Polymorphobacter megasporae: one gene and its partner. The protein of the gene in region 2 interacts with the protein of the main gene of each other region in a pairwise test. Links are inferred from orthologs where the notes say so. Each region holds a gene or a part of one and is shown on either strand. Other genes may lie near its edges.

Region 1 (6,192 bases), 2.4 Mb from region 2 along the record:
GTGGCGGATCAACCTCCAGGCCGCCGCCGACCTGTCACGCCGCGCGGTCCTGCATTTCCAGGAACACGGCAGCTTGGATAAGAAGGGCCGCGACGCCTCGGGAGTCGCCGGTCGCATCGTCAACGTCTCGAGCCGCGCCGCCTTCCGCGGCGACTCGCCCGCGCACTGGCACTATGCCGCCGCCAAGGCCGGGATGGTCGCGATGACCCGCAGCATCGCGCGCGCCTATGCCGCCGACGGCATCGTCGCCTTCGTCGTCGCCCCGGGGTTCACCATGACCGGTATGGCCGAGGAATTCCTCGCCAGCCGCGAGGGCGGCAAGGTCATCGCCGACATCCCGCTCGGCCGCGTCGCCAGCGCCGCCGAGGTCGCCGAGACGATCCGCTGGCTCAGCCTCGACGCGCCCGCGTCGCTGACGGGGGCGGTGCTCGACGTCAACGGGGCGAGCTATGTCCGGTAGCGGGCGCATCGATCGTAAGCGAGTAAATGGCGGCGAAGCGGATGGTAGCACCCTGCTCAACTTTTGGTCGTCATCCCCGCGCAGGCGGGGACCCATCATCCCGAATGTCTTGGTGATGGGTCCCCGCCTGCGCGGGGATGACGGCAGTGTTATGGGCGACCGCTGAGTGCCCCATTCCCCTGTGCCCGCCCCCTCCCCGCCACTCCCAACCAGCCCCGCCAGCGGCTATCGCGTCCGCCTCCCCGCAACCCGCGCCGAAGCCGAGGCCATCCCCTTCGCCGAAGACGCGTTCCCCGACCGCGAACCGCCCCCCACCCTCCTGACCGACGAGCCCGACCCGTCGCGCCCCGACGACTGGACCCTCGACGCGTATTTCGTCGACGAGCCCGGCCCCGACGACATCGCCCGCCTCTACGCCCTCGTCCCCGCCGCCGCGCCGGGCAGCGCGACGGTCGAACCGATCGCCGACACCGACTGGGTGACGCTCAGCCAGTCGGGCTTCCCCCCCGTCCGCGCCGGGCGGTTCGTCGTCCACACCGCCGCGCACGCCGACGCGGTCCGCTCGAGCGACATCGGCATCGCCATCGAGGCGGGGCTCGCGTTCGGCACCGGCCAGCATTTCACCACCCACGGGTGTCTCGCCGCACTCGATGCGCTGGCGAAAACGCATCGCTTCACCCGCGCCGCCGACCTCGGCACCGGCACCGGCGTCCTCGCCATCGCCATCGCGAAGCGCTGGCCGCGCGCCACCGTCGTCGCGAGCGACATCGACCCGGTCGCGACGATCGTCGCGCGCGCCAACCTCGCCGCGAACGGCGTCCGGCAAGGGCGGGGGCGCGGCGCGATCGACCTCGTCACCGCGCCCGGAGTCGAACATCCCCGGCTGCGCCGGCGGTTCGACCTCGTCACCGCTAATATCCTTGCTGGCCCGCTGGTCGCGATGGCGGGCCCGGTCGCCGCAACGCTTGCCCCCGGTGGCATCCTCGTCCTCGCCGGGCTGCTGACGACGCAGGCCCGCCGCGTTGCCGCCGCCTACACCGCGCGCGGTTTCCGGCTGGTCGAACGGCTCGACCGCAGCGAATGGCCGACATTGGTGCTCGAACGCGGCTGAGCCGGATGTGCGTTCGGCCGCAACCGCGGTTCGGTTCGAAGTTCGGCCTTGTGCGGGCCTATGTGCGCGCGACAAAGCTGCGCCGATTCAAACCGCTCCGGCGATTTCCTGCCATGCCGCTTCGTCGATCACCGTGATCCCGAGCGCCGCCGCTTTCGCTGCTTTAGACCCCGCACCGGGACCAGCAATAACCAGATCGGTCTTCGCCGACACCGATGCCGCGACCCGCGCCCCCAGCCGCTCGGCCTGCGCCCGCGCCTCGTCGCGGCTCATCGTTTCGAGCGTGCCGGTGAACACGACAATCTTGCCCGACACCTGCGACGCCTCGGTCGCATGGACAAGATCGGCGACCGTGATCGCCGCGAGCAGGTCGGCGACGAGATCGCGGTTATGCGCCTCGGCGAAGAAGTCGGTGATCGCCTCGGCAATCTCGGGGCCGACCCCGCCGACCGCGAACAGCGCCGCCAGCTCTCCGGCGCGCCGCTTGCGGAACTTGTCGTCGGTCTCGCCGATCACCGGCACCGCCGCCTGCAGATGCTCGAGCGCCGCCGCGACCCGCTCGGCAAAGCCTTGATATGTCACGAACGCCCGCGCCAGATCGCGTGCGGTGACCTCGCCGACGTGGCGGATGCCGAGCCCGAACAGGAGGCGGTCGAGTGGCACGTCGCGCCGCGCCTCGATCCCCGCGAGCAGGTTGTCGACCGACTTCGCCTCGAACCCCTTGCGCGCGACGAGCGCATCGCGGTGATCCCTGAGACGGAAGATATCGGCCGGAGTCGTGATCAGCCCCTCGCCGACGAACAGCTCGATCCGCTCCGACCCGAGTCCCTCGATGTCGAGCGCGCGCCGCGACACGAAGTGCCGCAGCCGCTCGATCCGCTGCGCCGGGCAGATCAGCCCGCCGGTGCAGCGCCGCGCGACCTCCCCCGCCTCGCGCACCGCAAGGCTGCCGCACGCCGGGCAGACGCCTGGGAAAACAAAGGCTTCGCCGCGCGGGGCGTCGCTCGGCACCGGGCCGAGGATCTGCGGGATGACATCGCCGGCGCGCTGGAGTTCGACGATGTCGCCGACGCGGACGTCCTTGCGCGCGATCTCATCCTCGTTGTGGAGCGTCGCGTTGGTCACGATCACCCCGCCGACGCCGACAGGTTCGAGCCGCGCGACCGGGGTCAACTGCCCCGTCCGCCCGACCTGGATGTCGATCGCGAGCAGCGTCGTCGTCGCGCGCTCGGCGGGGAATTTATGCGCGAGCGCCCAGCGCGGCGACCGCGCGACCTGCCCAAGCCGCGCCTGCCAGTCGAGTCGATCGACCTTATAGACCACCCCGTCGATGTCGTACGGCAGCTCGGCACGGTCGATTTCGATGCTGCGATAGACACTTAGCGCGTCGTCGACGGTATCGCAGACCTTAAGGCGATCGCTTACCGGAAAGCCCCAGCCGGAGATCGCCGCCATCACCCCCGCCTGGGTGTCGCCGGGGACGGTGCTCATCTCGCCCCAGCCATGTGCGAACAAGCGCAGAGGCCGCGCGCGCGTCACCGCGACGTCGAGCTGGCGCAGCGACCCCGCCGCCGCGTTGCGCGGATTGGCGAACAGCCGCTGCCCCGCGCTCGCCTGCGCCGCGTTCAAGGCGAGGAAGTCGGCCTTCGACATATAGATTTCACCACGCACCTCGACGATCGCCGGCGCCCCATCGGGCAGCCGCTGCGGAACGTCGCTGACCGTCGCGAGGTTGGCGGTAACGTCCTCGCCCACCGCCCCGTCGCCGCGCGTCGCCCCGCTGACCAGTACGCCGTCGCGATAGACGAGCGACACCGACAACCCGTCGATCTTCGGCTCGGCGGTTATGGCGACGGCTTCGTCATCACCAAGCCGGAGAAACCGTCGGACCCGTGCGATGAACTCGACCACCTCGTCATCGGCGAATGCATTGTCGAGACTCAACATCGGGCGGGAGTGGACGACCTTGCCAAACCCCGCCGCAGCCACAGCCCCGACGGTTTCGGACGGCGAATCGGCGCGCTTCAGGTCTGGATACGCCGCCTCTAGCTCGGCGTTGCGCCGGACCATTGCATCGTAGTCGGCATCGCTGATCGTCGGCGCGTCGTCGCGGTGATAACGCGCGGCGTGCTCGGCTATTTCCGCCGCGAGACGCGCGAGTTCGGCGGCGGGTTCGGCAGGTTGAGCGGTATCTTCGGCCATGAACCGGCTTTAGCAGCGTATTTCCCCGTGCGGGAGAGCAAGACCGGTCAGGACAGACCCGCGCGCGATCCGCCATAGAGCCGGCATGGACACGCCGCCGCACCCCAGCCTGATCGCAGTCGTCGACTGGATCGAGGCGCATCTCGACGAGCCGCTGACGCTCGACGCGATCGCCGATCATTCGGGGCGGTCGCCGTATCACTTCTCGCGGCTGTTCACCGCGCGGATGGGCCGCAGCGTGATGACGCATGTCCGCGGGCGGCGGCTGATCAGGGCCGGCCAGCGCCTCGTCAACGACCCCGATGCCCGGCTGATCGACCTCGCCTTCGACTGCGGATTCGAATCGCAGGAGGCGTTCACCCGCGCTTTTCGCCGCGTCTTCGGGGTCGCTCCCGGACGCTTTCGCCAGGGTTTCGCCCTCACTCCGATCGAAGGACAATATCCGATGACGATGCCCGACACCCACCACGTCGCCGCCGCTGTCACCCTCCTGCCGGATCTCGTTGCAATCCCCGCCTTCGTCGTCGCAGGGCCGTCGAGCCGCTTCGATGCGTCGACCAAGGCCGCGATTCCGCACCTCTGGTCGCGGCTGATCGGGGCGCTGCCGTTTGCTGGCCAGATCGATAGCTGGGCGACATTCGGCGTCGTCTCCGAAGCCGACCGCAGCGAAAGCAGCTTCGATTATATGGCGGGCGTCGAGATCGTCGCCGACGCGGCCGTGCCCGAGGGCTTCGCCGTCATGCCAATCCCTTCAGCGACTTACGCGGTGTTTCGCATCGTCCTCAACGGCGGCCCGGTCCACCCGCAGGTCAAGGCGGCGATGGCGGCGGTGTGGGGCGAGTTGATCCCGGCATCGGGGCTGACGGTCGCCGACAGCCCCGACTTCGAGCGTTACGACGGCAAATTCGCCCCGATTAAGCCTGGGGCGACGATCGACTTTCATGTTCCCGTAGCGGTGTGACCGCCGGGATCAGGCGAGCGCGAGCAGCCGCGCCGCCTGCGCCCGCGCTTCGTCGGTGACCTCCGCCCCCGACAGCATCCGGGCGATTTCCTCGCGGCGTTCGTCCGCGTCGAGCGGGGTGACGCCGGTGCGGGTGACGGTGCCGTCGACCGACTTGGCGATGCGCCATTGGTTCGCGCCGCGCGCCGCGACCTGCGGCGAGTGGGTGACGACGAGAACCTGCGTGGTTCCCGACAGCCGGGCGAGCCGGTCACCGATCGCGCTCGCCACAGCCCCGCCGACCCCGCGATCGATTTCATCGAAGATCATCGTCCCCGCCGTTCCGGTTTCGGCGAGCGCGACCTTCAGTGCGAGAATGAAGCGCGACAGCTCGCCCCCCGAGGCGATCTTCACGAGCGGGCCGAACGGCGCGCCGGGGTTGGTCGAGATTTCGAACTGAACCGCATCGGCTCCGCCGGCCCCCTCGGAAGCCGCCGCGATCGCGGTGCGAAAGCGCGCGGCGTCGAGCTTGAGCGGGCCAAGTTCGCCGGTCACCGCGGCGTCGAGCCGGGCGGCGGTGGCGATCCGCGCGGTGGTCAGGGCCGCCGCCGACTTGACGAATGCCGCCTTTGCCGCAGCCATCGTCTTCGTCAGCGCGGTTAAACCCAACTCCCCGGCGTCGATCGCCGCTGCGCGCGCGGCGAGGTCTGCGGCGAGCGCGGGGAGTGCGTCGGGGTCGACGCGGTGCTTGCGCGCCTGCGCGCGCAGTTCGAACAGCCGCGCCTCGGTCGCGTCGAGCTGCTCGGGAGCGAAACTGAGCGCGAGACCGGCGGCGGCGAGCGCGTCCTCGGCCTCGCTCGCCTCGATCACCGCGCGATCGAGGCTCTCCAGCGCACTAGCGAGCAACGGGTGCTCGGGAGCGAGCCGGTCGAGCCGCCGCGCCGCCTGCCGCAGGCTCGCGAGACCACCGTCCGACCCAAGAAGATGCGTTGTCACAGCGTCGAGATCACCCGCGAGCCGCGCACCCTTCTGCATCGACGATCGCGCCTCGGCGAGTTCGGCCTCCTCCCCCGGCTGAGGTGCCAGCGCGGTCAATTCGGCCACCGCATGGTCGAGCCACTCGCGGTCACGCTGCCCCGCCTCGAGCGCGACCTTCGCCGCCTCGAGCGCGGCTTCGGCAGCACGCCACGCGGCATAGTCGGTGGCGACGGATTTAACCTCGACGGTCAATCCGCCAAATGCATCGAGCAGGTCACGGTGGCCACGCGGATTGAGCAGGCCGCGATCATCGTGCTGGCCGTGAATCTCGACCAATCGCGTGCCGAGTTCGCGGAGCAACGCGACCGACACCGGCTGATCGTTGATGAACGCGCGCCCGCCGCCGTCGGCTGCGATCCGCCGCCGGAGGATGATGTCGCCTTCATGATCGAGATCGTTGTCGTCGAGTAGCGCGCGCGCGGGGTGCGACGCGCCGACACT
Region 2 (6,339 bases):
AGCTGCGCGGTGACCGCACCTTTCTCCTTCCAGAACACCGGCGGCCGTGCCCCATCGACCGCGCGTGATGCGCTCGCGCCGCCGTCGACTGCGGCGCGCAGGTCGAGCAGCAGCCAAAAGCGCCGCGAAACGGTGCGGAGGAGAGTGATGCCCGGAATTCCCGACGCGGCGAAGCCGGTCAGTTGGCGGTCGGCGATGGCAGGTTTGCCCCCGGCAACGCCGTCGACCAGCGCGGCGAAGTCGGCGTCGCCGAGGTCGGCCCCGATCGCGGCGATGTCGCTCGCCTCGGCGGGGACGGTCGTTTCGGGAGTCGCGTCGAGGTAGAGCGCGAGCTTGACGATCTCCTGCCGCAGGATGCCGCGGTCGCCGCCGGTTGCCTCGGCGAGCATCGATGCCGCGGCGCGGGTTGGTCGGACACCGACCTCGGCCGCCATCTCGGCGATCGTTGCAGCGATGTCGCGCGCCTCGGGGGCGTAGCTCGCGTAGGCAAGCGCGTTCGCCGCCCCCTCGACGCGGGTCAGCAGCTTCGAGCCCTTCTTAAGCGTGCCCGCAACGACCACGACCGGGTTGCCGGTCGCCGGGGCGTCGAGCACCTGTCCGACCGCGCTAAGGGCATCGTCGCCGGCATCGTCGACCCGGATCAGTCGCGTCCCGCCGAACATCGAAACTTCGCTCGCGGCGGCGACGAGCGCGGCGGGGTCGGCGGTCAGCGACTTGGCATCGATGACCGTCTCGCCGAGCGGGTCGTTCGGGTCGACGAACTGGCGGGCGAGGGTTCGCGCGAGATCGGCGGAGGCCGAGGTGTCGGCGCCGTGGAGCAGGACAAGCCGGATCGCTGGGTCGAGCTTGCGGATCGCGGCCGCGAGCGCGCCCCGGTCTGCCTTCATCGCCCGACTTTCATTGCGCCTCGACCATGCCCCCGGCCTGGGCGAAGCGCGCGAGCCGGACGCTGATCTGTGCGGCGAGGTCGACCGCGAGGCGTTCGAGCGCGGTTGTCTCGGCGGCGACGACGGCATAGTCCGAGCTGACGCGGTCGATGCCGGCATCGCTCGTAGCGGTCGCGTCGAGGATGAGCGCACCGGTTGCCGCATCGACGAGGCGGTAGCGCGCGCGGAGCGTCCGTCGCTCGCGCGCGATCGAATTGTCGCCGCGGACGCCGAAGCCGATGATCTGGTCATCGAGCTCGACCTCGAGCCGGTATTTCGGCTTGTCGACCGTCGTGCCGAGCCGGTCGTGAAGCGCGCCCATCACGAGGTAACCCGCGCGGTCGGGGATCGGCGCGATCGCGATCTGGGTCAGCGTCGTCGCGGCGACGCCGTGGCTGCCTCCCGAATAAACCGGCTGGAGGCCGCACCCGGCAAGGGCGACGAGCGTGGCAAGGGCGAGGAGCGGCGCGCGGATCATGCGACGAGGTTCACCAATCGGTCGGGGACGACGATGACCTTGCGCGGCGGCTTGCCGTCGAGCGCGCGGACGACCTTGTCGCGCGCCAGCACCAGCGCTTCGATGGCTTCGCGCGGCGCTCCCTTGGCGGCTTCGACGCTGTCCTTGAGCTTGCCGTTGACCTGGATCGCGATCGTGACGGTGTCGTCGATCAGCAACGCCGGGTCGGCGACCGGCCATTGGGCGTCGGCGATCAGCCCGTCGTGTCTACGCAACGCCCACGCTTCCTCGGCGAGGTGTGGGATCATCGGCGCGGCGAGGGTCAGCAGCGTGTCGATCGCCGCGGTCCGCGCGGTCGACGGCGCGGCGCGTTCGATCGTGCTGGTGAGTTCGTAGAGCCGCGCGACCGCTTTGTTGAACTGGAGCTTGTCGATGTCGGCAGTGACACCGTCGACGGCCTTGGCGACTGCGCGGGCGAGTGCGTTGTCGGTCCCGTCGCCCGCGTCGGCGATCGCGAGCCGCCAGACGCGCTGGACGAGCCGCAATGCGCCGTCGATCCCGCTTTCGGACCAGGCGAGATCGCGTTCGGGGGGCGAGTCCGACAGCATGAACCAGCGGACTGCGTCGGCGCCGTAGCGCGCGAGGATCGAGTCGGGGTCGACGATATTCTTCTTCGACTTCGACATCTTGATGACGCGGCCGACATCGACCGGCAGCCCGGTCGCGCGTTCGAATACGCCGTCGTCGCGCTTCTCAATGTCTTCGGGGGCCAGCCATGCTCCAGCCAGTTCGCTGCTGCCCTCGAAATCGCCTTCGTCGGCCGTCGGGCCGTTGGCGCGGATCTGGCGATACGTCTCGTGCGTCACCATCCCTTGGGTGAACAGCCCGGCGAACGGCTCGCTGACGTCGAGGCGGCCGATGCGGCGGAGCGCGCGGGTCCAGAAGCGCGCGTAGAGCAGATGCAGGATCGCGTGCTCGACGCCGCCGATATATTGCGCGACCGGCAGCCACTGCTTCGCCACGACCGGGTCGAACGCGGCGTTCGCCGGTGAACTGGCGAAGCGGATGAAATACCACGACGAATTGACGAAGGTGTCGAGCGTGTCGGTCTCGCGGACGGCGGGCTCGTCGCAGACCGGGCAGGCGACGTGCTTCCACGTCGGGTGGCGGTCGAGCGGGTTGCCGGGGACGTCGAACGTCACATCTTCGGGCAGGACGACGGGCAGTTGCTCGCGCGGGACGGGGACGACGCCGCAGCTCGGGCAATGGATCACCGGGATCGGCGTTCCCCAATAGCGCTGGCGCGACACGCCCCAGTCGCGCAGCCGCCAGACGGTGGTGCCGGTGCCCCAGCCCTCGGCTTCGGCCTTGGCGATGACGGTCGCCTTGGCCTCGTCGATGCCCATGCCGTCGAGGAAGCGCGAATTGACCAGCGTTCCCGGCCCAGAATAAGCGGTGGCGCCGTCGAACACGGGGTCGGTCGCGTCGCCGTCGGCGATGACGCGCGGCACCGGCAACCGGTACTTGCGCGCGAAGTCGAGGTCGCGCTGGTCATGCGCGGGCACGCCCATGATCGCGCCGGTGCCATACTCCATCAGCACGAAATTCGCGATGTAGACCGGCAGCGTCAGCGCGGGATCGAGTGGATGCACGACGGTGCGCCCGGTATCGAACCCAAGCTTTTCCTGCGTTTCGAGTTCGGCGGCGGTGGTCCCGCCGGCCTTGCAGCGTTCGATGAATGCCGCGGCGTCGGGGTTGGTGGCGGCGGCGCGCTGCGCGACAGGGTGGTCGACCGCGACCGCGACGAAGCTCGCGCCGAAGATCGTGTCGGGCCGGGTCGAATAGACCTCGATCGTTTCTTCGCCGGTGAACGTGAACCGCAGCCCCTGGCTCTTGCCGATCCAGTTTTCCTGCATCAGCCGGACCTTGTCGGGCCACTCGTCCAATGTCGCCAGTCCGTCGAGGAGCTCGTCGGCGAAGTCGGTGATCTTGAGGAACCACTGGCTGAGCTGGCGGCGTTCGACCAGCGCGCCCGAGCGCCAGCCGCGTCCGTCGATGACCTGCTCATTGGCGAGGACGGTGTGGTCGACCGGGTCCCAGTTGACCGCGCTGAGTTTGCGGGTGACGAGCCCCGCCGCCATCAGGTCGAGGAACAGTGCCTGCTCGTGCCCGTAATAATCGGGCTCGCACGTCGCCAGCTCGCGGCTCCAGTCGAGCGCGAAGCCGAGCCGCTGGAGCTGGCCGCGCATCGTCGCGATGTTGGCGCGCGTCCATGTGCCCGGATGGATGCCGCGTTCGATCGCGGCGTTCTCGGCGGGCATGCCGAATGCGTCCCAGCCCATAGGATGAAGGACTTCAAAGCCTTGTGCACGGCGCGCGCGGGCAATGACGTCGCCCATGACATAGTTGCGGACGTGGCCGACGTGGATGCGCCCCGACGGGTAGGGAAACATCTCAAGGATGAAGGTCTTCGGTTTCGGCGAGGCATCGTCGGCGATGAAGGTGCCGCGCGCGGTCCATTCCGCCTGCCAGCGCGCGTCGGCGGCAGACGAATCGAACTTGGCCGGCGGGCCGGCCGGCGCTTGACCGGGCACGCCGGTCACCCGGTGATCGATGCCTGGCGCAGGTCGCGGGCGTGGCCGAGGATCGTCTCCTCGAGCTTCTGGACGGTGCCGGCACGGACCGGGACTTCGACCCAGCCGCTCGCGCCGAGCTGCTGGCGGTTCGCGGAGACGCGAACCGCGTCGGCGCGGAGGACGGTGTCGAGGATCGTGATCGTCACCTTGATCCGCTCGTTCGGCGTCACCGGGCTGACATACCAGTCGGTGACGATGACGCCGCCGTTCGAATCGACCGAGGCGATCGGCATGAACGCGATCGTGTCGAGGCTCGCCTGCCACAGATAGGAATTGACGCCGATCGTCGACAGCCGCGCCGGGGCCAGCGCCTCGGGCCGCGGCTTTTTACCGTGGTGACCGTGGCTGCAGCCGCCGAGGAGCGCGAGCGCCATCAACGCCGCGCCAGCACTTGCTCGACCGACCGAAACCATTCGTGTAACTCCGCACCGTGATTGCGGCGCCCTTATAGGTCGCGGACGCGTTCGCGCAAAGGGCGATGCCGGTGGCGATGCAACGAGGCAACACCCTCGAATGATTCGACTCTCTAGCGAGGGGAATCAACAACGTGTGCCGTAGTTAATCAAGAATCCAGCAGCCTTTGCCGGTTATGGATGTTGTTGGGGACTGGGCGAAACTACAGCGTCCTGATAGTGGGCAGACGTCATGGGGATGGAAACAGCGAGGATTGCGGACGGGATCCGCATCGCCGTGCCGGCAGCGCTGCTGCTGGCGGCTCTCGTCGCGCATCCGGCATCGGCGCTGATCAAGACGCCCAAGCACAAGATGACGTCGTCCTTCGCGATCGACGCCGACGGAGCCGCCGACCGGCTGCGCGTCGGCAATCTCGCCTCATTCGCCCCGTCGCTCGTCGATGCCGGCAAGTTCAGCTTCACCGCGCCCGGCCAGGGTGCGGCGAACGCGCGACTGGCGACGGTCGAGCGCGCCTTTCGCTTCACGCCGTCGGGCAAGGCCGACAACCGCCGCGCGTTCAGCGTCGGGGTGACCTCGCGCGTCGTCGCCGCGGTCGCCGATACGTCGAAGGCCGCCGCCCCGGTCGAGACCGCTGCGGTTACGCCGGCGGCGTATAACGTCGATCTCGCGGTCGGCTGGCGCAATTTTGCGGTCTCGGGCGGCTATTCGCGCTCCGAGATCCTTGGCGGGACGCTGCCGACGAGCCTGACGCCGCGCCGGAACGCGGTCGATGTCGGGGTCAGCTATCGTGGGGCAAGCTGGAAGACGAGCCTCCAGATCGCCGCCGAGACCGGTGCCCCGGCGCTGTTGACGCCGATCACGCCGCTGTCGCCGCTGCCTGCCGACCGGCGCTATTCGGTCGAATTCGGCGGTGCGTATCTGTTGACGCCGCAGCTCTCGCTGACCGGTGGCGTCCGCTACAAGACGATCGATTCGATCGCCGACCCCGCCAAGCGCGATCAGGCGGTCTATTTCGGGACGGCGTTCACCTTCTAGCCGTGACGCCGCGCGCTGCGTATAGCGCGGCGATGACGATCGAAGATGCAACGGAACGGCTGGCGGCAGTGCGCGATGCGATCGCGCGCACGGCGGCGCTGGCGAAGCGCGACCCGGCGGCGGTCGAGTTGATTGCCGTATCGAAGACCCACGATGCTGCGGCGATCGAGCCGCTGCTCGCCGCCGGGCAGCGGTCGTTCGGCGAGAACCGCGTTCAGGAGGCAGCGGCGAAGTGGCCGGCCCTGTGCGCAGCGTACCCCGGGGTACGGCTCCACCTTGTCGGCCAGCTCCAGTCGAACAAGGCGCGCGACGCGGTCGAGCTGTTCGACGTCATCCACAGCGTCGACCGGCGGTCGCTGGTGATCGCGCTGGCGGGGGCGATGGCATCGGCGGCCAAGCGCCCCGACTGCTATATCCAGGTCAATATCGGCGACGAGGCGCAAAAGGGCGGGGTCGCACTCGGCGAGCTCAAGGCGTTGCTCGACCTCGCGCGCGCGCACGATCTGCCGGTCGCCGGGCTCATGGCGGTGCCACCCGAGGGGATCGAGCCTGCGCCGTTCTTCGCGCTCCTTGCCAAACTCGCGCGCGATCACGGCCTGCCGGGTCTGAGCATGGGGATGTCGGCGGACTACGAAACTGCGGTGATGCTCGGCGCGACATGCGTCCGCGTCGGCAGCGCGCTGTTCGGTGCGCGGGGCTAGGAAATAGCGCGCGAGTCGGTGTAGCTTCCCGCGATTGGGGAGTTTTCTTTGATGAAATTGAGTTTGTTGATCGGCGCGTGCCTGCTTGCGATCGCGGCGGTGCCGACCGCCGCCGCGCCGTCGAACCCGCTCCTCGCGCCGTGGACCGGCCCTTATGGCGGCGAGCCGAA

Evidence for each region.
Region 1: the proteins of leuS (region 2) and ligA interact in binary tests that used the Escherichia coli proteins (3 or more experiments, as listed by UniProt). The link is inferred for Polymorphobacter megasporae from one-to-one orthologs.

What each region holds. Positions count from the first base shown.
Region 1 is NZ_CP081848.1:3,297,510-3,303,701, forward strand. Bases 1,217-4,203 are described here. They hold ligA (NAD-dependent DNA ligase LigA), read right to left. Parts: upstream 3,774-4,203; coding sequence 1,659-3,773; downstream 1,217-1,658. Other genes in these bases: KTC28_RS15455 (50S ribosomal protein L11 methyltransferase), read left to right, coding at 1,217-1,571; KTC28_RS15465 (AraC family transcriptional regulator), read left to right, coding at 3,859-4,203. In the rest of the region: KTC28_RS15450 (SDR family NAD(P)-dependent oxidoreductase), read left to right, coding at 1-460; more of KTC28_RS15455, read left to right, coding at 627-1,216; more of KTC28_RS15465, read left to right, coding at 4,204-4,734; DNA repair protein RecN, read right to left, coding at 4,744-6,192. UniProt on the Escherichia coli protein: DNA ligase that catalyzes the formation of phosphodiester linkages between 5'-phosphoryl and 3'-hydroxyl groups in double-stranded DNA using NAD as a coenzyme and as the energy source for the reaction.
Region 2 is NZ_CP081848.1:895,704-902,042, forward strand. What follows is about bases 1,190-4,323. They hold leuS (leucine--tRNA ligase), read right to left. Parts: upstream 3,978-4,323; coding sequence 1,401-3,977; downstream 1,190-1,400. Other genes in these bases: lptE (LPS assembly lipoprotein LptE), read right to left, coding at 1,190-1,404; KTC28_RS04185 (DUF3576 domain-containing protein), read right to left, coding at 3,983-4,323. Also shown: holA (DNA polymerase III subunit delta), read right to left, coding at 1-887; more of lptE, read right to left, coding at 898-1,189; more of KTC28_RS04185, read right to left, coding at 4,324-4,432; KTC28_RS04190 (hypothetical protein), read left to right, coding at 4,665-5,468; KTC28_RS04195 (YggS family pyridoxal phosphate-dependent enzyme), read left to right, coding at 5,501-6,169; KTC28_RS04200 (M3 family metallopeptidase), read left to right, coding at 6,221-6,339.